3 regions of the Pantoea sp. X-Soil-MYKO-1289 genome follow, and region 2 is predicted to be linked to each of the others. Evidence: predicted binding sites of a transcription regulator. Region 2 holds the regulator's gene; each other region holds the start of a gene.
What was found. The regulator LexA, encoded in region 2, represses DNA repair genes until DNA is damaged. The targets are predictions, from matches to a motif close to TNCTGTATGTACATACAGNA.
Positions count from the first base shown of each region.

Region 1 (9,731 bases), 1.9 Mb from region 2:
GAAAAAGCGATGCATAAGCCGCCGATGCACCACGGCATGATGATGTTCAAAGGCCTGAACCTGACCGAGGCGCAGAAGACCCAGATTCGCGACATCATGAAAGAGAGCCATAAAGACTTTAAACGTCCGTCGCTGGAAGAGCGCCGCGCCGGTCACGCGATTATCGCCTCTGACACCTTTGACCGCGCGAAAGCGGAAGCGCAGGCAGAGAAAATGACCGCCGACGCGAAAGAGCGCGCGGTAGCGATGATGGAGACGCAGAACAAGCTCTACAACGTGCTGACGCCGGAACAGAAGAAGCAGTACAACGCTAACTTTGAAAAGCGTCTGACCGAGAAAGGCCCGCACGACGAGAAAATGGCGCCGCCAGCCGCTGAATAACCGGCTGAGGTAAGGCAGTAAGACCGCCGACGTTGTCCAGAGACGCAGAAAGTCTGGGCAGCGTCGGCGGTTTTTTTATAGCGGTTCGATGGGGTAGTGGCCCGAAAGTAGCGGCCGACACAAAATTTTATAGCCGTCATGGTCGAAGCCGCTCGGCGCGCGCTTCAGCCGACGCGCCTCTTCCATATCGCTGACCGATCCGAGATAGAACCAGTGGTCGATCACGTGGATCTGCGTCATCAGTTTTCCCTCCTCGATCAGCGCGACCGGGCCCTGCCACGGCCAGCAGATCACCCGCACGCTCTCCAGCGCTTCCAGCAGCCGCGCCTGATGATCGTCCAGCGTTTCACGGCCGCAGCAGGCGCCGGCGCAGCGGCGCAGCGCAGCGCGAAAACAGGCGCGGTTGGCGCTCAGCTTCTCCAGCCCCAGCAGCCCGTGGCAGAGCTGATGCTCGTCGGCGAGATACTTAAGCGTCTCCAGCGCCTTATGGCGGCTGCGATAAAGACCGAAGAGGTTGGGGGAGTGAGAAAAATCGACGTCGCGCGCGTAGACCACCTCAGGCTTGCCCTCGGCGATCTGAATCGAGCAGAGCTGGCGATTTTTGCGCAGGCGCTTGTTGAACAGCGGCTGCTGCGTCTTGATCATCTGCGCTTCCAGCAGCAGCGCGCCGAGATCGCCCGCGGTGGGGATCCAGCTAACGCGTCGCGCCTGGCGCAGCATGCGCGCCTCTTCCGGCGTGCGGAAGTGCGACATCACGCGCGAGCGCAGATTGATGCTTTTCCCGATATAGAGCGGCAGCGTCTCGCTGTCGCCGTGAAAGGTATAGACGCCGGGCTGATTGGGCAAACCTTCCAGCCATTCGCGCAGGTGTTCGGGATATTCGTAGATGGCAGCCGCGTCGAACTCGAGGCGGTGCGTGGCGGCACGTCGAACCAAGACAGACTCCTGTAACTGTGTATTCATACAGCATATCAGGCTGCTCAGGCTTTCGCCAGCGGGTTAACCGGTGAACATTGAGGCGGGATAACATTTCCCCTGCCGGGCAGCAGGGGAAAAGGGGGATTATTTCCAGAAGTCGTCGAACACCGTAATCGGCGGACGACGCTTGTGCTCGGTCTTCACATACCAGTTTTCGATGATCTTCGCCGTTTCCGGCGCGACGCTTTTGCCTTCCAGGTAGTCGTCAATCATCTCGTAGGTCACGCCGAGCGCCACTTCATCCTCCAGGCCAGGACGATCGTCTTCCAGATCCGCCGTCGGGCGTTTCAGGTAGAGGTGTTCCGGACAGCCCAGAGTTTTCAGCAGCAGCTTGCCCTGACGTTTGTTGAGGCGAAACAGCGGGTTGATGTCGGTGCCGCCATCGCCATATTTGGTGAAGAAGCCGGTCACCGCTTCCGCCGCATGGTCGGTGCCTACAACCAGGCCTTTGGTCATGCCGGCGATGCTGTACTGCGCCTTCATACGCTCGCGCGCTTTTTCGTTGCCGCGCACAAAGTCAGAGAGTTCGACGCCCGCCTCGCGCAGCGCGCGTTCGCTGGCCAGCACCGACTCTTTGATATTGACCACCAGCGAGCGATCGGGCTGGATAAACGCCAGCGCATCCTGACAATCCTGCTCATCCGCCTGCACGCCGTAGGGCAGACGCACGGCGATAAAGGTGTAGGCGCTGTCGCCGCTCTCTTCGCGCAGTTCGCCGATCGCCAGCTGCGACAGTTTGCCCGCCAGCGTCGAGTCCTGACCGCCGCTGATGCCGAGCACCAGGGTTTTCAAAAACGGATTGCGCTTCAGATAGCTTTTGAGGAAATCGACGCTGCGGCGAATTTCCTGCTGCGCGTCGATATCCGGGCTAACGCCGAGTGCGGTAATGATTTCCTGCTGCAGTGACATGAATCTCTCCTCAAGTCAGAGGCCTGTCGGCCCGTGCGAACCTTTTATTAAAGCTAACGCGCCTCGCCGAAAACAACAAGCCAAAGCGCCAGTTGTTTCCGGCTAACTGTTGCCATATCAGGCAGTTTATTCGCGCGGCGCCGGTTTCTGCGCCAAGAAGATAAACATCAGGATCGCCAGCATAAAGCAGCCGAAGATGGTGCCGGTCATGCTGACGAGCGAGGTGCCCCCCAGCCCGGTAATGGGCACCGATATCGCGCCGAACGAGAACATGCAGACGCCGATCACCGCCGACGCGCTGCCGGCGCGATGGCCCTGGCTCTGCATCGCCAGCGACGAGGCGGTGGTGGCGATCACCCCGTTGCTCGCGATGGTGAAAAAGAGCGCCACCAGCACCAGCGGCAGCGGTGCGGCGAGAAGGCCCGCCAGCAGCAGCAGGCTGGAGGCGGCAAAGGCCAGCGTCAGGCCGCCCTTCAGCACGCGATATTCGCCCCAGAGCGGGCAGAGACGCGCGCTGGTCTGCGAGGCGATCACCAGCCCGATGCCGTTCGCGGCGAAGCAGAAGCTGAACGCCTGCGGCGACAGGCCGTAAATCTGCTGCAGCACAAAGGGCGACGCGCCGATATAGGCGAACATGCCCGACATCATAAAGGCCTGCGTCAGACAGAAGCCCATAAAGGGACGATGAACCACCACCTGGCCCAGCGCCGCCCAGGCCGAAAAGACCGATCCCTGGCTGCGGCGCTCGGGCGGCAGGGTTTCGTGCAGTTTCCAGCGCGCCAGCAGGATCAGCAGCAGCGCCGTCGCGCCCAGCACCACGAAGATGCCGCGCCAGTTAAGCAGCGTCATCAGCACGCCGCCCAGCACCGGCGCGCCGATCGGCGCCAGGCCGTTCACCAGCATCAGCAGCGCGAAGAAGCGCGTCAGCTCATGGCCGCTGTACATATCGCGCGCCACCGCGCGCGACAGCACCGCGCCGCCCGCGCCCGCCAGGCCTTCGAACAGGCGCGCCAGCAGCAGCTGGTGGATATCCTGCGCCAGCGCGCAGCCGATCGAGGCGATAAACAGCAGCGCCAGCGAAAGCGTCAACGGACGCAGGCGGCCGAACTTATCGCTCATCGGTCCGAACAGCAGCTGTCCGGCGCCGAGGCCGAGCAGGCCGGCGGTAAGGCTAAGCTGCGCCGTGGCGGTCGAGGTTTGCAGATCGCGCGCCAGTTCAGGCAGCGCAGGCAGGTAGAGATCGATGCAGAGCGGGCCGAGCGCCGCCAGCAGGCCCAGCGTGATGGCATAGACCAGTCGGTTATTGCGTGCAGGTGTCATTTGTCCTCTGAGGGGTTGACTAAGTTGTGGATCATCTGTTTGTAGAGGGTATAAAGCAGATCCGCCGACGCTTTCTGCGTCGTCAGGCGGCGAAAAGCGGTGCCTTCTATCAGCACCGCCAGCACTTCGACGCAGGCGGCACGCTGCGGCTCGGTAAGGTGCGGATAGTCCGCGCGCATTTTTTCACAGGCGTTGTGAAACAGGCGCGTCTCGGCGGCCTGCAGGATATCGCTGACGCGCGGATTGCGGCTCGCCTCGGCGGCAACCTCCAGCATCAGCATCTCATCCTCGTCGTGCAGGGTTTCGCGGCGGGCGATCATATCGGCGATATGGCTGGCGTCGCTCTGCGCGCTCATCGCCACCACGCGGCCGTCGACGATGCGTTTCACCATCTCTTCAATCAGCGCGTCTTTGCTGGGAAAGTAGCGATAGATCTGCCCGACGCTCAGGCTGGCGGCGCTGGCAAGCTGCGCCATGCTGGCGCCGTGGAAGCCTGACTGACGAAAACAGCGCCGCGCCGCCGCGATGATCTCATCCTGGCGCTTGCGATGCCGCGCGTCGCGCTGTGGGTTCATCCTGCCTCCGAAAATAGTTTTGAGAGTGCTTATTCTCGCGCCGGATTATACGGAGCGATCGCGTTTAGGCCAGCCTTTTTACGCTAACCTGACAGTTCAGACTGAACTTAAAAGTGCGCCATAAAGTTGATTAATCTGCATTTCTGTTCCAGGCTTAAGCTTACATGGACAATACAATGAGGAACAACTCGATGAATAAAGCAATGGGATGTATCGCTGCGGCGCTGACGCTGGTCGCACTGTCTGGTTGTACGGCTTACGATCGTGCTGAGAGCTACGTGAGCAAGCCCGTGGTTAAGGATGTGAAAAAAGGCATGACGCGCGATCAGGTTCGCCAGATTGCAGGCCCGGCTTCTACTGAAATCACCATGGTTCACGCGCGCGGCACCTGCCAGACCTATGTGCTGGGCGAGCGTGACGGCAAGCCGCAGACCTACTTCGTGAGCTATAGCGACACCGGTCGCGTCATGAACTACGGTTTCCAGAGCTGTAAAGATTACGATACCGATCCGCAGGCTGCTCAGTAAGCTGCGAAGCGAAAGAACAGAAAGCAAACGGCCCGTCATTGACGGGCCGTTTTTCGTTATGGCTGCTTAGAGTCCTGCGGGACGCGGCACCTCGATATAGTTGCCGCTGATATCGCGCTGATAGTAGTGGCCCTCCTGCACGTAAAAACGGCGTCCGTTAAAGTCGAGCACGCGCAGCGCGCCATCCTGCTCGGCAGGCGGCTGCACCACCACGTAATTTTCGCCCTGACGCTGATAGTAAGCGCCGTTGAGCATGTAGTAGGTCAGGCCGCCGATCAGCACCGCGGTCGCCGCTTCAGGCAGAAAGCGCAGCGGGCCTGGACCGCCCCAGCCGCGGCCGTGGCCGCCCCAGTGCGGACCCGGGCCGGGACCCCAGCCGCCGGGGTGAGCAGAGACAAGCGCTGGCGACAACAGCGTTAGCGCCAGCAGCGAGGCGATAACTTTTTTCATGGGTTTTCTCCTGCGATAACTGCCTGAAGCATTCTCTTTTTCCGCTGTGAAAACAAGCGCAGAAGGGCGACTTTTTCCTCTCTTTACCACGCTTAACGCTTTCTTAACGGCGTCGCCATAAAGGGGGCGGATTATGAAGCGCGGAGATAAAAAAACCGGGCGCGATGGCCCGGTTTATCGTCATGCAGCGCGCGCTTAGCGGTGCGCCAGCTCTGCGTGCTCGTCACTCTCCAGCACCGCTTTGTCGGTCATGCCGAGCCAGCGGCTGGTGAGGGAGCCAGCGGTCATCGAGCCGTTGACGTTGAGCGCGGTACGGCCCATATCGATCAGCGGTTCGATAGAGATCAGCAGGGCGACCAGCGTCACCGGCAGACCCATCGCCGGCAGCACGATCAGCGCGGCGAAGGTCGCGCCGCCGCCTACGCCCGCCACGCCTGCGGAGCTCAGCGTAACGATGCCCACCAGCGTGGCGATCCAGACCGGATCGAACGGGTTAATGCCAACGGTCGGCGCAACCATCACTGCCAGCATGGTCGGATAGAGACCTGCGCAGCCGTTTTGACCGATTGTCGCGCCGAAAGAGGCGGAGAAGCTGGCGATCGATTCCGGTACGCCCAGGCGACGCGTCTGCGTTTCCACGTTAAGCGGAATGCTCGCGGCGCTGGAGCGGCTGGTAAAGGCGAAGGTGATCACCGGCCAGACCTTGCGGAAGAAGCGCAGCGGGTTGATACCGTTGACCGACAGCAGCAGCGCGTGCACGCCGAACATAATCGCCAGACCCAGGTAGGAGGCGACGACGAAGCCGCCCAGCTTGATAATGTCCTGCAGGTTGGAGCCGGCGACCACTTTGGTCATCAGCGCCAGCACGCCGTAGGGCGTCAGCTTCATGATCAGACGCACCAGCTTCATCACCCAGGACTGCAGAGTATCGATCGCCACCAGCACGCGCTGGCCTTTGGCTTCGTCATCCTTCAGCAGCTGCAGCGCGGCCACGCCGAGGAAGGCGGCGAAGATCACTACGCTGATAATCGAGGTCGGGCTGGCGCCGGTCAGATCGGCGAACGGATTTTTCGGCACGAAAGAGAGCAGCAGCTGCGGCACGGTGAGGTCCGCCACTTTGCCCGCGTAGTTGCTCTGGATCGCGGCAAGGCGCGCGCTCTCCTGCGCCCCTTGTACCAGCCCCTCGGCGCTGAGGTGGAACAGGCCGGTGACCAGCACGCCCACCAGCGCGGAGATGGCGGTGGTGAACAGCAGCACGCCGATGGTGAGCAGGCTGATTTTGCCCAGCGACGAGGCGTTATGCAGGCGCGCGACGGCGCTGAGGATAGAGGCGAACACCAGCGGCATCACGATCATCTGCAGCAGCTGCACATAGCCGTTGCCCACGATATTGAACCAGCTAATAGAGGTTTTCAGCACCTCGCTCTGCGCGCCGTAAATGGTCTGCAGCGCCAGGCCGAACAGCACGCCGATCACCAGACCGACCAGCACCTTTTTCGACAGGCTCCAGCTATCGCGGCCGAGGCGCGACAGCAGCAGCAGCAGCGCGACGAAGGCTGCGAGATTAAGAATCAGAGGTAGATCCATGTTGGCTCCCGAAAGACACGCCCGACGACAGCTATTGCGCCGGAACGTCAGATATTGTGACGCACGAATTAAGTGGCGCTATGTTACCAGCTCACCCGGACGCCGACTTATATCCAAATGGAATGCCTTATAACCAGACAGCGTTTTCTGCTGCTTTAATGCGCTTTTTGGGTGGAAATCAGACGAGAGACGCCATTTTGCAGCGTATCGAACAGCTGCGTTGGCCAGCCGTTCGCACCAAAAGAGGGCGAGCCGGGCGGAAACCAGAGCGCGTAGCCCACCAGCGCCAGGCAGAGCGTGCGCTCCAGCTGATTGCCTTTCTGGCTTCTGAGGATCGGCAGACGAAAGCGCCAGCGGCACGGCCACAGCAGCGGCACGCCGGCGGGCGTCAGCATATCGGCAACAATATGGCTGAGATAACCCAGCGTCATGCCCTGCAGCACGTCAGCGGGCAGCAGCCAGTCGTCGGGCACGTTTATCTGAAACAGCCACAGGCTGGCGGCCACCGCCAGCAGGCTATGGGTAAAGCCGCGGTGGCCGAAGGCGCGGGCGATAGGGTACGACAGCCATTTTAGCCGCTGGCCGAGCAGAGATTTAGGGTGGTCGATGTCGGGCAGCAGACAGGTGAGCAGCGAGGCGGAAATCAGGTGCCACCAGTCGGCCTGCGCCAGCACGGGCGTCAGCTCTGCGCGTTTGGCGAAAATAGCGGTGGCAATAGCGAAAATTACGTGGCCTTCGCCCGTCATGATAAAACCTGGCTGCAAACTGTCGATGCATCCAGTATAGGGATTTATCCAGTAAATGAGAAGTTGTGACGCTGTAACGAAGCGTGAATTTTTTTAGCGAAACGGCGGCATTGCGCCGCCGTTTCGTCGGGTTTGTCAGCAGCAGGCCGTTGGGCCGCCTCTTATGCTCTGCGTGACGCTAGCGCGCCAGCCAGCCGCCGTCGACCGCCAGCGTGTAGCCGTTGACATAGTCAGAGGCTGAAGAGGCGAGGAAAACCACCGGACCCATCATATCTTCCGGCACGCCCCAGCGCGCGGCGGGGATGCGTCCGAGGATCTCGGCGCTGCGGCCTTCGTCGCTGCGCAGCTGTTCGGTATTGTTGGTCGCCATATAGCCCGGCGCGATGGCGTTGACGTTGATGCCGTGTTTCGCCCACTCGTTCGCCATCAGCCGCGTCAGGCCCATCACCGCGCTTTTCGACGCCGTGTAGGAGGGGACGCGAATGCCGCCCTGGAAAGAGAGCATCGAGGCGATGTTGATGATTTTGCCGCCCTGGCCCTGCGCGATAAACTGGCGCGCCACCTGCTGCGACAGGAAAAAGACGCTTTTGCTGTTGATGTTCATCACGTCGTCCCAGTCCTGTTCGCTGAAGTTCAGCGCGTCCTCGCGGCGGATAATCCCGGCGTTGTTGACCAGGATGTCGATTTTGCCTGCGGCGGCAACCGCTTTCTCCACCACGCCCGGCACCTGCTCGGTGCGGATAAGATCCGCCTGCAGCGACCAGAAGCGGCGGCCCAGCGCTTCGACGCGCTGCTGCGTTTCCGTGGGATCGTCGCGGTTAACGCCGACGATATCGCAGCCGGCCTGCGCCAGCCCCAGCGCCATACCCTGGCCGAGCCCGGTGTTGCAGCCGGTGACCAGCGCGATTTTACCTTCCAGATTAAATGCGTTGAGTATCATGAGAGCGCCTCCTTTGTTAGCGCAGATCGCGGATGTTGACATGATCCATGTCGTCGAATACCTGATTCTCGCCGACCATGCCCCAGATAAAGGTGTAGCGTTCGGTGCCGACGCCGGCATGAATCGACCAGCTGGGCGAGATAACCGCCTGTTCGTTATGCACCAGCAGATGACGCGTCTCCTGCGGCTGGCCCATCATATGAAACACCGCGCTGTCCGGGTTCATATCGAAGTAGAAGTAGACCTCCATCCGGCGTTCGTGGGTGTGACACGGCATGGTGTTCCACAGGTTGCCTTCGTCCAGGCGCGTCAGGCCCATGGTGAGCTGGCAGGTCGGCAGCACGTCCGGCACCAGATATTTGTTGATGGTGCGGCGGTTTGAGGTCGCCGCATCGCCCAGCGTGGTGCGGACCGCGTCCTCTTTGCCGACTTTTTTATCGGGAAAGCGGCTGTGCGCGGGCGCGCTGTTGAAATAGAACTTCGCCGGACGTGAGGCGTCGTTGCTGCGGAAGCTCAGCGTCTGGGCGCCTTTGCCGACGTAGAGCGCCTCTTCCGTCCCGATCTCCCAGACCTTGCCGTCTACCTCGATGGTGCCCGGTCCGCCGATATTGATAACGCCCAGCTCGCGGCGCTCCAGGAAGTAGCTGACGCCCAGCTGTTTGCCCATCTCGTTGCCGAAGGTCACGCCGTCGGCGACCGGCATCACGCCGCCGATAATAATGCGGTCGATATGGCTGTAGGTGAGCGTATAGCGGTCGGCTTCAAAGATCTTCTCAATCAGAAATTCGCGGCGCAGCGCGGCGGTGTCGAGCTGACGGGCATGCTCGCTGTGAATGCTTTGACGAACGTCCATTCTGGTCCCCTCTGGCGAAACAGGTGCATAGGCCCCGCAGGGCGTCTGAGGGCATCTTAGGAGGAGTGGAGGATCAATTCAATAAAAATGAAACGCTGTTTTATTTATTTGAGAGGGGGATCATGCCGCAAAGAAAAACCCGCCGGCGGCGGGTAGGTGCGAATAAGCGGCGCGTTCGCGCTTTAGCGTGCCGACTCGCCCAGCAGATGCGCGGCGGTCAGCTGGGTCAGATCGTCCAGCTTTACGTTAGCCAGCGACCAGCGCGGATCCTCGCGCAGCGCGGCGGGCGGCACCACCACAGAACGCATGCGCGCCGCTTTGGTGGCGATCATGCCGTTAACCGAATCCTCCAGGGTTACGCAGTTGAGCGGATCGACGCCCAGCCGCGCGGCGGCGTCGAGATAGACCTGCGGATGCGGTTTGCTGTAAGGCAGCGCCTCGGCGGAGACCAGCACGTCGAAATGG
Region 1 covers NZ_AP036004.1:1,809,382-1,819,112, forward strand. The annotation lists gene spy (ATP-independent periplasmic protein-refolding chaperone Spy) at 1-381, shown strand, start outside; gene cho (excinuclease Cho) at 457-1,317, opposite strand; gene nadE (NAD(+) synthase) at 1,444-2,268, opposite strand; gene AC6I7Z_RS08665 (multidrug effflux MFS transporter) at 2,395-3,588, opposite strand; gene AC6I7Z_RS08670 (TetR/AcrR family transcriptional regulator) at 3,585-4,163, opposite strand; gene osmE (osmotically-inducible lipoprotein OsmE) at 4,355-4,690, shown strand; gene AC6I7Z_RS08680 (DUF6515 family protein) at 4,757-5,140, opposite strand; gene AC6I7Z_RS08685 (L-cystine transporter) at 5,336-6,727, opposite strand; gene AC6I7Z_RS08690 (metal-dependent hydrolase) at 6,883-7,473, opposite strand; gene kduD (2-dehydro-3-deoxy-D-gluconate 5-dehydrogenase KduD) at 7,652-8,413, opposite strand; gene kduI (5-dehydro-4-deoxy-D-glucuronate isomerase) at 8,430-9,266, opposite strand; gene hxpB (hexitol phosphatase HxpB) at 9,449-9,731, opposite strand, start outside.
Region 1: a site for LexA is predicted at 7,491-7,510, ahead of AC6I7Z_RS08690 (metal-dependent hydrolase). Genes of this name have one in related genera too.

Region 2 (9,731 bases):
TCAGACCCTGACGCGCCAGCTCCTGACAGAGGGCGCTCAGCAGCGCCGGCAGCGCGTCGATTTCCCAGCGCAGGAATAGCTCGCTTTTCAGCATCGGGTAGATTAGACGCACCTGGCGCAGCAGTTCGGCTTCGCTCAGGTTCGGGTGCTGCTGAATAATGGCGGCGATCAGCGACGGCATGACCAGCATATGGTGAATATTGTTGCGGTAATAGGTCATCAGCACCGCCTGCTCGCGCGGCAGAATGATGATGTCGCCGATATTGTCCTGCTCGGTTTCGAACTTATTCATGCTCATGGCATGGTTCAGCAGCTCTTCCGCTGAAAGCGGCGGCACGGTCGATTCCGGCGAATAGGGCACATTGCGCAGCAGCTCGGTATAGCACTCAAGCTGCTCGATCAGCTGCTCGCGGGTTAGCGAACGCTGACGTGAGGCGAGCAGCGCGGTCACGCACAGGTTCATGGCGTTGGCGGCGCCCGCTTCATTGATGCGCACCATCAGACGCGCCGCGATATCGTTCACCGTTGGCGTCAGCCAGCTGGGACGCTGCGGTTCAATCGGATCGATGGCGTCGCGCCACTCCGGCACCTGCTTGTTGAGGTAGTTCACCAGCGGCAGCGGTTCGCCGAAGTTAACGTAGCCCTGGCCCAGATTGCGCAGCTTACGCAGGCCGCGCACCATCTGCATAAAGCCTTCTTTCTCTTTCGCCGCGCCGCGCAGCTCTTTGGCGTAAGTGCCCACTTCCATTACGTGCTCATAGCCGATATAGATCGGCACCAGCGTAATCGGTCGCTTGCCGCCGCGCAGCATCGCCTGCAGCGTCATCGCCAGCGTGCCGGTTTTCGGATCGAGCAAACGACCGGTACGTGAGCGCCCACCTTCAACGAAATACTCGACCGAGTAACCGCGGCTGAACAGCTCGCCGAGATATTCGCGGAACACGGTGGCGTAGAGTTTGTTGCCTTTGAAGGTGCGGCGAATAAAGAACGCGCCCAGGCGGCGGAAGATTGGCCCGGCTGGCCAGAAGTTCAGGTTGATGCCTGCGGCGATATGCGGCGGCACCAGCCCCTGGTGATAAAGCACGTAGGAGAGCAGCAGGTAATCCATATGGCTGCGATGGCAGGGCACATAGACGATCTCGTGGCCATCTTCCGCCAGCTGGCGCACGCGTTCGCCGCCGTTGACGTTGATGCCCTGATAGAGACGGCTCCACAGCCAGCCCATCACGCGATCGGTAACGCGGATCGCCTCATAGGAGAAGTCGGCGGCGATCTCCTCCATCATTTCGACGGCGTTCTGCTGCGCCTTCTCATGGGAAAGCTTTTTACTGCGCGCCTCTTCTTCCACCGCTTTTTCAATCGCCTTGGACTGCAGCAGCTTGTTGAAGAGATCCTGACGCGCCGGCAGACGCGGGCCGACCGCGGCTAAACGCTGGCGCGCGAAATGAATGCGCGCCACGCGCGCCAGTTTCTGCGCGATCGATTTGTCGGTGCCATGCTGCGTCGCCATCCAGCGCAGCGAAACGGTGGGGGAAAAGCGCACAAAGCTGTCGCGGCCGTGCCAGATAATAGCGAAGAACTTTTCAACCCCGTTAAGCTCGCGCAGGTGTGGCGCATCGTCGCCCTGAACCTCGCGGCCAGGCGCGCGCCCGAACATCACCGATACCGGCAGCATCTGGATATCGAGCTGAGGATTGCTGCGGTGCAGATCGAGGTACTCGTGGAAAATCTTCACCGATTCCGTATTCGGCCCGAAATGGGGGAATACGCGCGGACCGTCGTGGATAAACACGTGGCGCGGCAGCAGCGCGCCGTCGATTTCCAGCGGCGACAGCGGATCGGGCAAATTATGCTTCAGACACTGCTGGCGCAGCGTCAGCAAATCCGCCTTGGAATCGTATGGCAGCACGTACATAATCGGCCGCGTCGGATCGAGTCCATGTTCGGAAACGGGATCGCCCGGAATAGCCTTCGTTTTTACCAGAATAGAAAGTGGTAAATTCAACAATTTATAATAAAGTTTACGCCAACCTGACATAGACAACATGAAGCCTCTTGTTAGCAAAGCGCCGCAAGCATATCAGAAAGTGCTGCGAAGATCTGTGGTGGTGCCAAACGCACCTGGCCCAGACATTGACGTCAAACAACTAAAAGGGTTCCCTCGCAATGGCAAGTAATACCACCGGTTTACTCAGGATTGTAAAAGCGGCAGGCTACTCGTGGCAGGGGCTGCGCGCCGCCTGGCAGCATGAAGCCGCGTTTCGTCAGGAAGCTACGGCCGCCATCGTCGCGATCGTCATCGCCTGCTGGCTGGATGTCGACACCGTGGCGCGCATCCTGATGATCGGATCGGTGGTGCTGGTGATCATCGTCGAGATCCTCAACAGCGCGATTGAAGCGGTGGTCGACCGCATCGGCCAGGAGCGTCATCCGCTGGCGGGGCGGGCGAAAGATATGGGATCCGCCGCCGTCTTGCTCACTATCATACTGGCGCTGTTTGTCTGGGTCGCGCTGCTCTGGACCCATTTGCGATAGCCTTTCCAGAATTACCCAAATGGCTGTTATTTCCCTGGGTTTTGGTTTTCATTTCGCCAATACCTGTATATACTCACAGCGACTGTATAAACAACCAGGGGGCGGGATGAAAGCATTAACCACCAGGCAGCAACAGGTTTATGACCTGATTCGCGACCATATCAACCAGACGGGCATGCCGCCAACGCGTGCGGAGATCGCCTCGCAGCTGGGGTTCCGTTCCCCCAACGCCGCCGAAGAACACCTCAAAGCGCTGGCGCGTAAAGGCGTTATCGAGATCGTTTCCGGCGCATCACGCGGCATTCGCCTGCTGATGGAAGAGGAAGAGTCCAACGGACTGCCGTTAATCGGCCGCGTCGCCGCCGGCGAGCCGCTGCTGGCGCAGGAACACATTGAAACGCACTACAAAGTCGATCCCGACCTGTTCAAGCCCTCTGCTGACTTCCTGCTGCGCGTCGCCGGTATGTCGATGAAAGATATCGGCATTATGGATGGCGATCTGCTGGCTGTGCATAAAACGCAGGATGTACGTAACGGTCAGGTCGTCGTGGCGCGCATTGATGACGAAGTCACGGTAAAGCGCTGGAAAAAGCAGGGCACCGTGGTTCATCTGCTGCCGGAAAACAACGACTTCGAGCCGATTATCGTCGACACCCGCACGCAGTCGCTGACCGTTGAAGGTCTGGCGGTAGGCGTGGTGCGCAACGGCGAGTGGCTCTGACCGCTGGCCTTCAGACGCCTGCATCCCTTCGTCAGGCGTCTGTACGCTAATCTTTTCACGCGTCTCCTGCGGCTAACGTCGCGCCGGGGCCGCCTCGCTTCTTTTAACGTTTTCAGGCATGGACCGGCTGATGCGTCTCTTCTCTGCTGACGACCGACAACTCTGGCGGCTGGCGCTGCCGATGATCCTCTCCAATATCACCGTGCCGCTGCTTGGCCTGGTGGACACTGCCGTTATCGGCCATCTCGACAGTCCGGTTTACCTTGGCGGCGTAGCGATTGGCGCGACCGCGACCAGCTTCGTCTTTATGCTTTTACTCTTTCTGCGCATGAGCACCACCGGCATTACCGCGCAGGCCTTTGGCGCGCGGGATACGCAGGCGCTGGCGCGCGCCCTGACGCAGCCGCTACTGATGGCGCTGCTTGCGGGCCTGCTGTTTATCCTGCTGCGCGAGCCGCTCAGCGCGCTGACAGGTCGGCTGGCGGGCGGCGATCCGCAGGTGCAGGAGCAGGCCGCGATCTTTATTAATATCCGCTGGCTCAGCGCGCCGGCGACGCTGGCGAATATGGTGATCCTCGGCTGGCTGCTGGGCGTGCAGTACGCCCGCGCGCCGGTCGTGCTGCTGGTGGTGGGCAACGCGGTCAATATTCTGCTCGATCTCTGGCTGGTGCTCGGGCTGAAGTGGGGCGTGGCAGGGGCGGCGAGCGCCACGGCGCTGGCGGAATATGTTACGCTGGCGGTCGGACTGGCGATGGTGTGGCGCGTACTGAAGCTACGCGGCATCTCGATAGCGATGTTGAAAGAGAGCTGGCGCGGCGATATCAGCCGCCTGCTGCGCCTCAATCGCGACATTATGCTGCGCTCGCTGCTGCTGCAGCTCTGCTTTGCCTCGCTGACGCTTATCGGCGCGCGACTGGGGTCGGAAATTGTCGCCGCTAATGCCGTGCTGCTGATGTTCATCACCTTTACCGCCTATGCGCTCGACGGCTTCGCCTACGCGGTGGAAGCCGTCTCCGGCGAGGCCTATGGCGCGCGCGACGGCAAACGACTGCTGTCGGTGTGGCGCGCCGCCTGCCGACAGGCGGGCATGGTCGCGCTCGCCTTTGCGCTTATTTACGCGGCGAGCGGCGACGCTATCGTGTCGATGCTGACCTCGCTGGAGTCGCTGCGGCAGCTGGTCGATCGCTATCTTATCTGGCAGATCGTTCTGCCGCTGGCGGGCGTATGGTGCTATCTGCTGGACGGCCTGTTTATCGGCGCGACGCGCGGACGCGAAATGCGCAACAGTATGGCGATGGCCGCGCTGGGCTATTTCCTGACATTGCTGACTCTCCCCTGGCTAGGCAATCACGGTTTATGGCTGGCGGTCACGGTTTTTCTTGCGCTACGCGGCGTTTCGCTTTGGCTGATCTGGCGGCGTGAATGGCGCTTAAAACGCTGGTTTCAAAGTTAATTTGCGCGCGCAGCGGCAGCCGTAACACGCTGCGCCTGACGGATTATTCTGTATTTATGCGCCGGTTGCCGATTCGTCTACTATAATTACCTTACAACAGCGCGACACAGCAGCGCTTTGTATTGTCGTACTGCCAATGTGTGGTGGTATGTAAAACTAAGGATGACGTGGAGGTCTGACATGAATAAAGACGAAGCGAGCGGTAACTGGAAGCAGTTCAAAGGCAAATTCAAAGAAAAATGGGGCAAGCTGACCGACGATGACATGCAGGTTATCGAAGGTAAACGCGATCAGCTTGTCGGCAAAATTCAGGAACGCTACGGTTACGCTAAGGATGAGGCAGAGAAAGAAGTCTCAGACTGGGAAACCCAGAATAAAGATTACCGCTGGTAATCTCCTCGCTCAGGCTTGATCTGAGCGATCGGCACAGGGAAGTGCCGCTTACCCTCTTTTTCCGCGCTTTTTCCCTTCAGACTCATGATCGTGACTGCAGCTATCCTGATGCGTACAGGCTTCAACCTCCGCACATCGGGTACAGAGTCCATGTGCCTCAATTACGCTATGGCGTAACGTGAAGCGCGCCTCGCCAGCCAGATCGGCAATGATATTCTCGACGCCCTGCGCCTGTTTTTCCGTGACCGCCGCGCAGCGATCGCAAACCAGCATCACCGAAGTATGCGCCGGCGCCTCGAAATGATGGCAAACCACGTAGCTGTTGTTGGATTCCACGCGATGGATAAATCCCTGTTCCAGCAAGAAATCGAGCGCGCGATAGACCGTCGGCGGCTTCGCCTGCGGCTCGCTGGCGCGTAGCTGATCCAGCAGGTCGTAAGCGCTAATCGATCCATGCTGCGCCGCCATCAGACGTAACACCTCAGCGCGCTGCGCGGTTAGCCGCACTCCGCGTTGCAGGCAGAGTTTTTCCGCCTGAGTCATGATTTTTTCTGGCGTCATTGTCGACATGGTGATTCTCCGCTGAAAACGAGATGTTATCTTATCACAGCAGACGCGCTTGCGCTGAAGTTGCGCGCTTTCAGCACAATCCCTGTTATGACCTATTAATATCAATGCATTAGGATAAAAAGCAGAGGATGAAGTTGGTTTTGTGACGCTAATCAGTGCCAACATCATTGAGACATTAACTAACAAAACTAGAGTTTTGCTTTACAACTCACCAGGTTAAGCACTAATGTTCATGAGGCCTTAAGCAACTGCTGGCCTTAATATCCTTTTTGACTACCCCGCTAAATAATAAAAGCGCCGATTTGTAGCTAAAACATCCAATCCGGCGAATAACAATGCTGTTTCGACTCAATTCACAGCAATGAACCGTTAGCCGCGATTCACAATAGCGCTAACGACAAATTCCGATGATGAATGTTTTCCTGATCAAGGTGATGGCAGACAAATGGCGAACAAAACCACCCGGCGCTCTGCGCTTTTATATCCTGCTGTTTTAAACGCGCTCTTTATCTCCTCTTCCGCTATGGCCGCGGGGACCTGGTACGACGCGCGCAACGACGCGATGGGCGGTACAGGCGTCGCGTCCTCTACGTGGAGTTCTGCCGTGCTGGCGAACCCGGCGCTAATGACGCGCGCGCAGCCGGACGATAATGTCGGCATTATTTTTCCTTCTGCCGGCCTGCAGATAACCGATAAAGACAAGATGGTCGATAAGGTCGATGACATCAGCGATACCGTCGATCGCTATCGTGACGTAATCAATGGCCTGACCTTCCGCGACTATCTCAACGGTTATCCGCAGTTGAAAACGGCGTCGCGAGACGTGGCGAACCAGCTTCGCGACCTGCGCGGCAACAAAGCCAACGGCACGGCGGGCGTCGCGCTGGCGGTGACCGTTCCCAACGAAACGCTGCCCTTCGCCTTTATCACTAAGGCGTATGGCACGGTGCACCTGCGCGCTAACGTGGCGCAGAGCGACATCGCCTATCTCGACGGCGTGGCGAACGGCACCGTTATTCCCGTGCCGGGCGACCAGAATAACCTGCGTTCCAGCGCAAACGGACTGGCGGCGCTGGTCACCGACTACGGCATCGCCGTCGCGCACGAGTTCAGCGTGGCGGGACATCCGGTTTCGATCGGCGTCACGCCTAAGATCCAGAAAACCTGGCTCTATAACTACACCGCCAGCATCTACAACTACGATAAAAACGACCTCAACGGCAGCCGCTACCGCAACGATAATACCGGTTTCAACATCGACGCCGGTTTAGCGACGCCGCTGAGCGACAGCTGGACGCTGGGCGTTACCGGACAGAATCTGGTGTCGCGCGATTTGAAGACTAAAGAGACTAACGGCTATCGCGACACCTACCAGATCCGTCCGCTGGTGACCTCTGGCCTGTCGTGGAACGGCGGCCCCTTTACCGCGGCGCTGGATGTGGATCTTACCGAAACGAAACGCTTTAAATCGGAAGAGAGCAGCCAGTACGCCGGCGTCGGCGGCGAATACCGCGTGCTGGACTGGCTGGCGCTGCGCGCTGGCTACCGCGCGGATATGAAATCCAACGACGAAAATGTCTTCACCGCCGGCTTCGGCGTGTCGCCGTTCAACAACGCGGTGCATCTGGATCTGGCAGGTTCGGTAGGCGACAACAATACCTGGGGCGCGATGATGCAGCTCGGGTTTAACTTCTAATCGGCGATTTTTAGCCGTCATTATGCCGGGCGATGCAGAGTCGCCCGGCACCTTGTAAATGTGCTATCATTGCGCAGATTATCATCACCCTTAACGGATTTTCTGCGCTTCATGAGCAATTCTTTCTCCTCGCAACGTTTTTCCATCGCGCCGATGCTCGACTGGACCGACCGACACTGTCGCTATTTCCATCGTCAGCTGACCGGCGACGCGCTGCTCTACACCGAAATGGTGACCACCGGCGCCATTATTCACGGCAAGGGCGACTACCTGGCCTACAGCGAGGCGGAACATCCGGTCGCGCTGCAGCTTGGCGGCAGCGATCCGGCGGCGCTGGCGCAGTGCGCGAAGCTGGCGGAAGAGCGTGGCTACGATGAGGTAAACCTCAACGTCGGCTGCCCCTCCGATCGCGTCCAGAACGGACGCTTCGGCGCCTGTCTGATGGCGGAAGCGTCGCTGGTGGCCGAGTGCGTCGACGCTATGCGTCAGGTGGTTTCAATTCCGGTGACGGTAAAAACCCGTATCGGCATCGACGAACAGGACAGCTACGCATTTTTGACCGATTTTGTCGGCACCGTCGCGCAGCGCGGCGGCTGCGACACCTTTATCATCCATGCGCGTAAAGCCTGGCTTTCCGGCCTGAGCCCGAAAGAGAACCGTGAAATCCCGCCGCTTGACTATCCGCGCGTCTATCAGCTGAAGCGTGATTTTCCCCAGCTGACTATCGCCATTAACGGCGGCGTGAAGTCGCTGGAAGAGGCCAAAACCCATCTGCAGCATCTCGATGGCGTGATGATGGGACGCGAGGCTTACCAGAATCCCGGCCTGCTGGCGCAGGTCGATCGCGAGCTGTTCGGCCGTGACGCGCCGATTGCGGATCCGGTAGCGGTGGTGCGCAGCATGTATCCCTATATAGAGGCGGAACTGGCGAAGGGCACCTATCTCGGCCACGTCACGCGTCATATGCTCGGCCTGTTCCAGGGCATTCCCGGCGCGCGCCAGTGGCGTCGTCATCTGAGTGAAAACGCCCATAAGCCGGGCGCAGACGTACGCGTGCTGGAAGCGGCGCTGGCGCTGGTAGCGGATAAGATCCCACAGGAAGCCTGATTACCCGCGGCAGCGGTAAAAAAGCCAGCCTGAGCGCTGGTTTTTTTTACGCCAAAAATCGGTGAAATTCGCTATTTTTCGGCGGTCACTATCGCTATTCTTGAATCTATTCAAACAGATAACATATGGCACGCTTCTTGTAATAGAGCTGTAGAACTAACAAGAGGAGTAACAACGTGGAAATTCTGTTTGTGCTGGGTTTTTTTGTGATGCTTCTGGTGACGGGCGTCTCGCTGCTGGGCGTGCTGGCGGCGCTGGTGGTCGCGACGGCGGTAATGTTCATCGGCGGCCTGTTTGCGCTTGTAATCAAATTGTTGCCCTGGCTGGTGATGGCGCTGGTTGCCGCCTGGGTTTATCGCGCCTTTTGCGGTGATAGCCGCGAACGGGCGCGCCGCAAGCTGCGTCGAAAAATCAGCAAGTTAGAACGGCGTCGCGGCTATTAATTGCGGGTGCGATCACAGACTGACAGATTGCTTATGCCAGTTTCGCAATTAAACATATTTTTTACTTATGTTTTCTGCCAGGATGATCGCCGTTGAGTCGACATGAATTCATCGCCGCTGTCCCTACACCAGCGCGAACGATAAAAAGAAAAGGGGCTTCCTACGGGAAGCCCCGTTTGCGTTCAGGCATCAGGGAATAAGCAGGCTGGAGCCCTGGGTGCTGCGGCTTTCCAGCGTGCGGTGCGCTCGCTCCGCCTCTTTCAGCGGGAACTTCTGCTGTTCCGGCACCTCAACCTTGATTGCGCCGCTGGCAAGCAGCGAGAAAAGATCGTTGCTCGCCTGCTCTAGCTCTTCGCGGTTGGTGATATAGCCGTAGAGCGAAGGACGCGTGACGAACAGCGAGCCTTTTTGGTTGAGGATGCTTAAATCCACACCGGTAACCGGCCCGGAAGCATTACCAAAACTCACCATCAGTCCCTGACGACGCAGCGAATCCAGCGACGCTTCCCAGGTATCTTTGCCCACCGAGTCATACACCACCGCAACTTTTTTGCCGTCGGTCAGCTGGCTGACGCGCTCGGCGATATTCTCTTCCCGGTAGTTGATGGTCGCCCAGGCGCCCGCCGCTTTCGCCAGCTTCGCCTTTTCCGCCGATCCAACGGTGCCGATCAGATGCGCGCCGAGCGCTTTCGCCCACTGGCAGGCGATCAGGCCGACGCCGCCCGCCGCCGCGTGGAACAGAAAGGTCTCGTCCGGCTTCACCCGGTAGGTCTGGCGCAGCAGATAGTGCACGGTCAGCCCCTTCAGAAAGCT
Region 2 covers NZ_AP036004.1:3,729,029-3,738,759, reverse strand. The annotation lists gene plsB (glycerol-3-phosphate 1-O-acyltransferase PlsB) at 1-2,038, opposite strand, end outside; gene AC6I7Z_RS17810 (diacylglycerol kinase) at 2,167-2,535, shown strand; gene lexA (transcriptional repressor LexA) at 2,642-3,256, shown strand; gene dinF (MATE family efflux transporter DinF) at 3,387-4,709, shown strand; gene AC6I7Z_RS17795 (CsbD family protein) at 4,890-5,102, shown strand; gene zur (zinc uptake transcriptional repressor Zur) at 5,151-5,672, opposite strand; gene AC6I7Z_RS17785 (conjugal transfer protein TraF) at 6,118-7,368, shown strand; gene dusA (tRNA dihydrouridine(20/20a) synthase DusA) at 7,480-8,475, shown strand; gene pspG (envelope stress response protein PspG) at 8,652-8,918, shown strand; gene AC6I7Z_RS17770 (quinone oxidoreductase) at 9,108-9,731, opposite strand, start outside.

Region 3 (9,731 bases), 2.8 Mb from region 2:
GGATAAAAAAAGCCCCGGCAAGCAGGGCTACGCCGGGGCTTTGTTACCGCTAATCGCGAGGTTACACCGCGACCGGCGCCTTAATGGCCGGATGGGGATCGTAGCCTTCGATCTCGAAATCCTCGAAGCAGTAGTCGAAGATCGAGTCGGGCTTGCGCTTAATCACCAGCTTCGGCAGCGCGCGCGGCTCGCGCGTCAGCTGCAGGCGCGCCTGCTCCAGATGGTTGCTGTAGAGGTGGGTGTCGCCGCCGGTCCAGACGAAATCGCCGACCTGCAGATCGCACTGCTGCGCCACCATATGCACCAGCAGCGCGTAGCTGGCGATATTGAACGGCAGGCCGAGGAAGATATCGCAGGAGCGCTGATAGAGCTGGCAGGAGAGTTTGCCGTCCGCCACGTAGAACTGGAAGAAGGCGTGGCACGGCGCCAGCGCCATCTCGTCCAGCTCGCCGACGTTCCACGCCGAGACGATAATACGACGCGAATCGGGATCGCGCTTCAGCTGTTCGATAACCTTCGCAATCTGGTCGATCTCTTCGCCGCGCGCGCTGCCCCAGCTGCGCCACTGTTTGCCGTAAACCGGGCCGAGGTCGCCGTTTTCATCCGCCCACTCGTCCCAGATAGTGACCTTGTTCTCTTTCAGGTAGCGGATATTGGTCTCGCCCTTCAGGAACCACAGCAGCTCGTGAATGATGGAGCGCAGATGCACTTTTTTCGTGGTCACCAGCGGAAAGCCATCCTGCAGGTTGAAACGCATCTGGTGGCCGAAAATCGACAGCGTGCCGGTGCCGGTACGGTCAGATTTCGGCGTGCCGTGGTTCAGCACGTGTTGCATCAGGTCCAGATACTGTTTCATTTTACCTCTCGAGTGTGTTGCTGCGGGCGACGACGATACGCCCAGACCATCATGATAATGCCCGCCAGGATCATCGGAATGGAGAGGATCTGCCCCATACTGACGCCGCCCTCGAACAGGCCGAGCTGCGCATCTGGCTGACGGAAGAATTCAACGATAATGCGAAACGCGCCGTAGCCGATGAGGAACAGGCCGGAGACGCTGCCCATCGGACGCGGTTTGCGAATAAACAGGTTAAGAATAATAAACAGCACCACGCCTTCCAGCATCAGCTCATAGAGCTGCGAGGGGTGACGCGGCAGCACGCCGTAGGTGTTCAGCAGATCCTGGTAGCCTGGGTTATTCGCCGCCAGCGCCACATCTTCGCTGCGTGAGCCAGGGAAGAGCATGGCGAATTTGAAGTCAGGCGCCACGCGGCCCCACAGCTCGCCGTTGATAAAGTTGCCGAGACGGCCTGCGCCGAGGCCGAACGGGATCAGCGGCGCGATAAAGTCAGAGACCTGGAAAAAGGTGCGTTTGGTGCGGCGCGCGAAGATCAGCATCACCACGATAACGCCGATCAGGCCGCCGTGGAACGACATGCCGCCATCCCAGACTTTGAACAGATAGAGCGGGTTGTCCAGAAACAGCGGCAGGTTATAGAAGAGCACGTAGCCGATGCGGCCGCCGAGAAAGACGCCGAGGAAGCCAGCATAGAGCAGGTTTTCAACCTCCTCTTTTTTCCAGCCGCTGCCGGGTTTGTTGGCGCGGCGCACCGCCAGCCACATGGCAAAAATAAAGCCGACGAGGTACATCAGTCCGTACCAGTGCAGCGAAACCGGTCCGACAGAGAAGATCACCGGATCGAACTGCGGAAATGCGATATAGCCGTTATTCATCATTCACCATTCAATTTTCAGCCCTGAAAAAGGGGCGCCAGGCGGATATGTTAAAGGCTGCGCATGATAGCACAGCCTGGTTTTTTACAGAGCAGCGTAAATGTAAACGAGGATAACGCCTAGCGTCCGCCGCGGATCAGGCCGCCCAGCCCGCGCCGCTCCATAAAGGCGGCGACCAGATGGCGGACCTCCGACGCGGTGTGTGCGCTCAGGCCTTGCTCGCTCAGCTTTTGCGTCTCTTCTTTATCCAGATGGCGCAGCAGATATTTTACGCGCGGCACGTTCTTGCCGTTCATGCTGAGATGGTGATAGCCAAGCCCCACCAGCAGCGCGACGCACATCGGATCGCCCGCCATTTCACCACAAAGACAGAGTTCGAGATTCGCCAGACGGGCTTCGGAGGCGATCGCCTGCAGCGCGCGCAGCATCGCGGGATGCAGCGGATCGTAGAGGTTGGCGACGCGGGTGTTGTTGCGATCCACCGCCATCAGATACTGGGTCAGATCGTTGGTGCCGACCGAGACGAAATCGACCCGTGACTGCAGCTGCGGGATCATAAACAGCATCGACGGCACTTCGATCATCACGCCGATGCGCGGTTTGGGGATCATATAGCCCAGCATCTCTTCCACTTCGCGTCCGGCGCGCTGGATCAGCCGCACTGCGTCGTCGATCTCGTCGATATGGCTGATCATCGGCAGCAGAATGCTGAGGTTGCCGGAGGCGGCGTTGGCGCGCAGCATCGCGCGCACCTGCACCAGAAAAATCTCCGGCTGATCGAGCGTCAGGCGAATGCCGCGCCAGCCGAGACAGGGATTCTCTTCGCTGATCGGCATATAGGGCAGCTGTTTATCGGCGCCGACGTCGAGCGTGCGCAGCGTGACCGGCTTGTTGTGAAACAGCTGCAGCATGCCCTGATACTGCGCCACCTGCTCCTCTTCGGACGGGAAGCCGTTCTGCAGCATAAAGGGAATTTCGGTGCGGTAGAGGCCGATGCCGTCTACCCAGCTGTCGAGCGTCTGCTCATGTTCCGGGCTGAGGCCAGCGTTAAGCATCACCTGAATGCGCTCGCCGCTTTTCAGCTCGCCCGGCTGATCGACAACTCCTTCCGCCATTTTGCTCAGCGCGTTCTCTTCGCTGATCAGGCGCTGATACTCCTGCACCAGCACCGGCTCGGGATCGATTAACAGCTCGCCGCGGTAGCCGTCGACGATCAGCAGGCGTTTATTGAGCTGCGCAGGCAGGATATCCGCGCCCATCACCGTGGGAATGCCCATGGCGCGCGTCAGAATCGCGGCGTGCGAGTTCGCGGCGCCGTCGCGCACCACGATGCCCGCCAGCCGCTCGTGCGGCAGCTCCGCCAGCGTGGTGGCGGTAAGCTCGTCGGCCACCAGTACAAAGCGTTCCGGCCAGGCATTGGTGCCGACCAGCGAGTCATCGAGATGAAACAGCAGGCGCTGGCCCAGCACGCGCAGATCGCCCGCGCGCTCGCGCAGGTAGCTGTCGCTAAGGCTGGCGAACTGGGCGGCGAATTTTTCGATGACCTTTTTGACCGCCCATTCGGCAACCGATCCCTGCTCGATCTCGTCGAAGAGATCTTTTTTCAGGCGGGCATCGGTCAACAGGTGGGAGTAAAGATCGAAGATCGCCGCGCTCTCTTTCTGCACGCCGGCGGCGAAACGTTTGCTGAAGCGGCGGAATTCGCTGGCGGCTTCGCTCATCGCCAGCACCAGCCGCTCGCGTTCGCGCTGCACGTCGAGCGTCGAGGCGGCGGAAACCTGATCCAGCAGCGGCTGCGTTTCGTCTACCCAGCCCGGCGCGACGGCGACGCCCGGCGCGGCGGCGATAGCGCGCACCCGCGTCTGGCGGAACTGGCCGAACAGCTGGCCGAGCTGCGACTGCGACAGCAGGGTCGCCATCTGCGTCGCCAGCGTGACCAGGAAGGACTCTTCGCTCTCGTCGAACTGGCGGTGTTCGCGCTGCTGCACCACCAGCACGCCCAGCAGCTGCCGGCGGCTGATGATCGGCACGCCAAGGAAGGAGCGATAGCGCTCTTCTTTAACGGCGGGAATATATTTGAAGCTGGGGTGACTTTGCGCATCCGCAAGGTTGATGGGTTCGGCGAGGCGTCCCACCAGGCCGACGATCCCTTCGTCGAACGCCAGCGTAACGGTGCGCCCGCGCGGTTTTTTCAGGCCGCGCGTGGCCATCAGGTAGTAGCAATGGTGATCGTGATCCGCGAGATAAACAGAGCACACTTCCGTGTCCATCGCCAGGCAGATCTCATTGACCAGGATATCGAGCGCGTCGTTAAGCCGCGGCGCGCCCGCCACCTTTTCTACTATTTCGCGCAACTGAGTGAGCATAAGGGCGTGGCCTATCCTCTTTTCCGTCGATGGGCTGGCGCGCTGCGCTGCTGCCCCGCACTCTCCTGCATCGACATTACCACGCCAGCGAATTCCTTCATCACGCGACGATAGACGTCGCGTTTAAAGGAGACAACCTGACGCACCGGATACCAGAAGCTCACCCAGCGCCAGCCGTCGAACTCCGGCGTGCTGCTGTGTTGCACATTGATATCCGCGTCACTGCTCATCAACTGCAGAAGAAACCACTTTTGTTTCTGGCCGATACATACCGGCTTTGTGTCCCAACGCACCAAACGTTTTGGCAATTTGTAGCGCAACCAGTTTCGGGTAGATGCAAGTATTCGAACATCTTTACGGTGTAAACCCACTTCTTCGAACAGTTCGCGATACATCGCCTGTTCGGCGGTTTCACCCGGATTGATGCCTCCCTGAGGAAACTGCCAGGAGTGCTGTCCAAAGCGCCTGGCCCACAACACTTGTCCTTGCCTGTTACAGATTACGATACCAACATTCGGGCGGTAGCCATCATCATCGATCACTGGACTACCTCAAAGCTAAATTTGAATAGCCTGATTGTTTCACACTCCTTACAGGCGGTAAACCACTGGATTGTCGGGAAGAACGCCGCGCCGCACCTGGATAACTCACAGTATTGGCCCGAGTTATAAACAATTAAGGCGGTAAAGAGGCGATCTTATTCACGTTTTCTGTGGATAGCTTTGTGCAGAACACGGGAATTAGCTGAATAAACTTTTGCGTCCCTTATCAGCCTCGCATAGTGGCAAATGAATTTTATATTTTAGAAACAGGTAATTAAACAACTCTTATTCAGAATAAAAGCGGCCAGTTTTGCGGTGGAAAGCGCGAAGGCGTTTTAGCTGGTTAAAGATCAAGCGACGTCGTTTTTATCCACAGACAATGCAGTAAACTTGCTCATCACTGGATAAAAAAGCGCCTTTTCCGCTAAAGTCAAGGCTGTAAATGGAACCAGTAGCGGGAGTGCCGCCGGGTTATCCCACCGATCTGTGGATAACTCAGGCGAAGATCCTGTTCATTATTGCCGTCAGTCCGGGATAACCTTGTACGGCTGTGGCAAGCCGGCAAGGCGTACAATTAAAAAAGCATGAGGAATCATGCTATTATCAGCACCCTTTCTCCTGACGCCGCTGTGGGAAAAGTTTGCGGAAGAAAAGCTGTCTATTTTTTAACCAACAGAGTGCTCGTTATGTTCCAGCTGCCTGCCCCGCCCGAAAATGAAGCCGTTCTCCTGGCGCGCGCCCATGCGCTGGCGGGCCAGTCGCTGGCGACCCTGGCCGCGCAGGCCAGCCTGCCGATGCCGGCCGATCTGAAGCGCGATAAAGGCTGGGTCGGCATGCTGCTGGAGCGCTATCTGGGCGCCAGCGCAGGCAGCAAGGCGGAGCAGGATTTCGCTCATCTCGGCATTGAACTCAAAACTATCCCCATCGACGCGCAGGGCAAACCGCTGGAAACCACTTTTGTCTGCGTGGCGCCGCTGACCGGCAACAGCGGCGTGACCTGGGAGACGAGCCATGTGCGCCACAAGCTGGCGCGCGTGCTGTGGATCCCGGTGGAGGGGGATCGCGCTATTCCTCTCGCCCAGCGTCGCGTCGGCGCGCCGCTGCTGTGGAGCCCGAGCGAAGAGGAAGATCGCATGCTGCGCCAGGACTGGGAGGAGCTGATGGATATGATCGTGCTGGGCCAGGTTGAACGCATTACCGCGCGCCACGGCGCCTGGCTGCAGATCCGGCCGAAAGCCGCCAACAGCCGGGCGTTGACCGAAGGTATCGGCGAACACGGCGAGCCGATCATGACGCTGCCGCGCGGTTTTTACCTGAAAAAGAGCTTCACCGCCCCGCTGCTGGCGCGTCATTTTTTACTGTAAGTTCATCAAAGCGGATGCGTATAATCGCCGTTTACTTTTCGTTTAAGATTGAGTGTGCGCATGTTTGAGTGGATAACCGATCCCAACGCCTGGCTGGCGCTGGGCACGCTGACCATCCTCGAAGTGGTTCTGGGTATTGATAATATTATTTTCCTGTCGCTGGTAGTGGCGAAGCTGCCTAAACATCAGCAGGCCAGCGCGCGTCGTCTCGGCCTGATGGGCGCTATGATGATGCGTCTTGCCCTGCTGGCCTCTATCGCCTGGGTGGCGCGTCTGACCCATCCGCTGTTTACCCTGCTCGATCACGCCTTCTCCTGGCGCGATCTGATCCTGCTCGGCGGCGGTCTGTTTCTGCTGTGGAAATCGAGCATGGAGATCCATGAAACCATCGAAGGCGGCGAAGAGGAGCACAAAACCAACGTGCACTCTTTCTTCGGCGCTATCGTGCAGATCATGCTGCTGGATATCATCTTTAGCCTGGACTCGGTGATTACCGCCGTCGGCCTTTCCGATCACCTCTTTATTATGATGGCCGCGGTGGTGATCGCCGTGCTGATGATGATGTTCGCCGCGCGCGCCATCGGCGAGTTTGTCGATCGCCATCCCTCTATCAAAATGCTTGCCCTCTCTTTTCTGATTCTGGTGGGTTTTACCCTGATTCTGGAGAGTTTCGCGGTGCATGTACCAAAAGGTTACATTTATTTCGCCATGTTCTTCTCCATGGCCGTCGAGTGTCTGAACCTGATGCGCGCTAAGAAAAGCGCGGCGTAAGATGTCAAGGGCGGCCGCCGGCCGCCCTTTTATTTTCAGATTCATGCGATAACGCAAAGCGCTAAAACCATTTATTACTACACTTTTTGCAGTTGATGCTGCGTGGCCTCTGACGGGGCGACGCGGCCCACTGGCTGACGGGAGTGAGAGGAATAAGCGTGATGAAAGAGTTGGCAGGCGTAGCAGTGTTGATTTTTGCCGCCGTTACACTGAGCGGATGCAGTTCAGATTATGTAATGGCAACCAAAAATGGCCAGATGATTATGACGGAAGGCAAGCCGACCATCGATAAAGAGACCGGTCTGGTGAAATATACCGATCAGTCGGGCCATGAAGTGCAGATCAATGGCGACGAAGTGTCGACCATTATTGAGCGTTAAGTGCCATTTCAGCTCACCTGTCCCGCAATTTGCCCGGACAGGTGATTTCCCCGATTTTCCCCACTTCCTTCCCCGCTGATTCACGCGCTATAGTCCCACAGGACAGACCATTACATTCCATAAAAATAAGGAAGACGGCTATGCATTATCACCGCATCCCCCATAGCACGCTGGAAGTGAGTCAGCTGGGGTTGGGAACCATGACGTTTGGTGAACAGAATAGCGAAGCCGACGCCCACCAGCAGCTCGATTTCGCCCTCGCCAGCGGCATTAACTTTATCGATACCGCTGAAATGTATCCGGTGCCGCCGCGCCCGGAAACCCAGGGCTTGACCGAAAAGTATATCGGCAGCTGGCTGAAGGCGCGCGGCAGCCGCGATAAAGTGATCCTCGCCAGCAAGGTCGCGGGCCCGTCGCGCGGCGCAGACGCCTCGATTCGCCCGAACCAGGCGCTGGACCGCAAGAATATCCGCGACGCGCTGGACGCCAGCCTGAAGCGCCTGAATACCGACTATCTCGACCTTTATCAGCTGCACTGGCCGCAGCGCCAGACCAACTATTTCGGCAAGCTGGGCTATCAGTACAGCGAGACCACCATTCCCGTCACGCTGCTGGAGACGCTGGAAGCGCTGACCGAGCAGGTGCGCGCCGGCAAAATTCGCTATATCGGCGTGTCGAACGAAACGGCCTGGGGCGTGATGCGCTATCTGCAGCTGGCGGAGAAGCACGAGCTGCCGCGCATCGTGACCATTCAGAACCCCTATAGCCTGCTGAACCGCAGCTTTGAAGTGGGCCTGGCGGAAATCAGCCAGCATGAAGGAGTTGAGCTGCTGGCTTACTCCAGCCTCGCTTTCGGCACGCTGAGCGGCAAATATCTGAACGGCGCGAAACCGGCTGGCGCGCGCAACACGCTGTTCAGCCGCTTTACGCGCTACAGCGGCGAGCAGTCGCAGCTGGCGATTGCGGAATATGTGGCGCTGGCGCAGAAGCATCGCCTGGATCCGTCGCAGATGGCGCTGGCCTATGTGCGTCAGCAGCCGTTCGTCGCCAGCACCCTGCTGGGCGCAACGACGATGGAGCAGCTGAAGATCAATATCGACAGCTTCAACCTGACGCTGGACGCCGACGTGCTGGAAGGGATCGAGGCGATTCACCGCCGCTACACCTATCCGGCGCCTTAATTTTCACAGACCGCAAAATAGCTTAGCAAGCGGGTAGCCACGCCCGAAGAGCAAAGCGTCCCGCGCCAGGGACAAAAACGCCGGGAGCGTTTTTGAACAACGCAGCGCGTTGGCCCGAAACGGGCGCGCCTCAGGGATGAGGTGCGTATTGGCGCGGGCCGAGCGGTCAGGGATGACGAACAGCGACTTTGCGATCGGGCGAGGCTACCTGCGCTGGCACTGAAGAATCATGCCGCACTATCACTGTTTTTTTCCTGTTCGTTACAACCCCAGCAGCAGCTGCCGCTCAAGCTGTGGGTCCAGCAGCGTAACGTGCAATCCCACCAGCCGCACGCCGCGTCCGGCGCGGCGCTCATCCCAGGCTTTACGCGCCACCGCGATCAAATCCTCTTTGTTCAGCTCCGGCCAGATATGCTCCTGCGTCGTCAGCTGGAAATCGTTGAACTTGAGCTTCACCCCCTGCCGCGCGATTTGCCTGTCGGGCCGAACCTGCGTCAGGCGGCGCTCCAGCTCCGCATAGAGAAAATCGATAATCTCCAGGCAGGCTTCCCAGCTGTGAATATCTTCCGCCAGCGTGCGCTCGACGCCGACGGATTTGCGCTCGCGCTCCACTACCACGCCGCGCTCGTCGATGCCGTGGCTGCGCTCCCACAGCACGCGGCCAAACTTGCCGAAGCGCTTGAGCAGCTGCGCCACGTCCGCTTTCTGCACGTCGGCGCAGGTATGCAGTCCCATCTCCTCGAGCTTTTTCGTCGCCACCTTGCCGACGCCGGGGATCTTCGCCAGCGGCAGCGACAGCAGAAAATCCGGCATCTCCTGCGGCGTAATAACGTACTGCCCGTCGGGCTTGTTGAGATCGGAGGCGATTTTGGCGAGGAACTTAATCGGCGCGATGCCGGCCGAAGCGGTCAGCCCCGTCTCGCGCTGAATGGTGTCGCGGATCTCGCGCGCGATCAGCGTGGCGGAGCCGTGGCAGTGCGGGCTGTCGGTGACGTCGAGATAGGCCTCGTCCAGCGACAGCGGCTCGATCAGGGGCGTATAGCGCAGGAAAATGTCGCGGATCTGCTGCGACGCCTCTTTATAGGCGTCGAAGCGCCCCGGCAGCAGCTTCAGATGCGGACAGAGCTTCAGCGCCATGGCGGTGGGCATCGCGCTGCGTACGCCGAATTTGCGCGCCGGATAGTTGGCGGTGCTGATCACGCCGCGTCGTTCACGGCTGCCGCCAATGGCGATAGGGATATCGCGCAACGCCGGATTGTCGCGCATCTCCACCGCTGCATAGAAGCAGTCCATATCGACATGTATGATTTTCACGCTTGCCCGCCATCCGCTTTCCGTCACGCCTAATGATACTGTATAGATGTACAGATGCAAAAGCCTCGACGCGTCAGGC
Region 3 covers NZ_AP036004.1:909,522-919,252, reverse strand. The annotation lists gene thyA (thymidylate synthase) at 62-856, opposite strand; gene lgt (prolipoprotein diacylglyceryl transferase) at 853-1,734, opposite strand; gene ptsP (phosphoenolpyruvate--protein phosphotransferase) at 1,854-4,100, opposite strand; gene rppH (RNA pyrophosphohydrolase) at 4,112-4,642, opposite strand; gene mutH (DNA mismatch repair endonuclease MutH) at 5,329-6,006, shown strand; gene AC6I7Z_RS04350 (TerC family protein) at 6,067-6,777, shown strand; gene AC6I7Z_RS04345 (YgdI/YgdR family lipoprotein) at 6,939-7,157, shown strand; gene AC6I7Z_RS04340 (NADP(H)-dependent aldo-keto reductase) at 7,298-8,338, shown strand; gene dinB (DNA polymerase IV) at 8,600-9,652, opposite strand.
Region 3: a site for LexA is predicted at 5,077-5,096, ahead of mutH (DNA mismatch repair endonuclease MutH). Genes of this name have one in related genera too.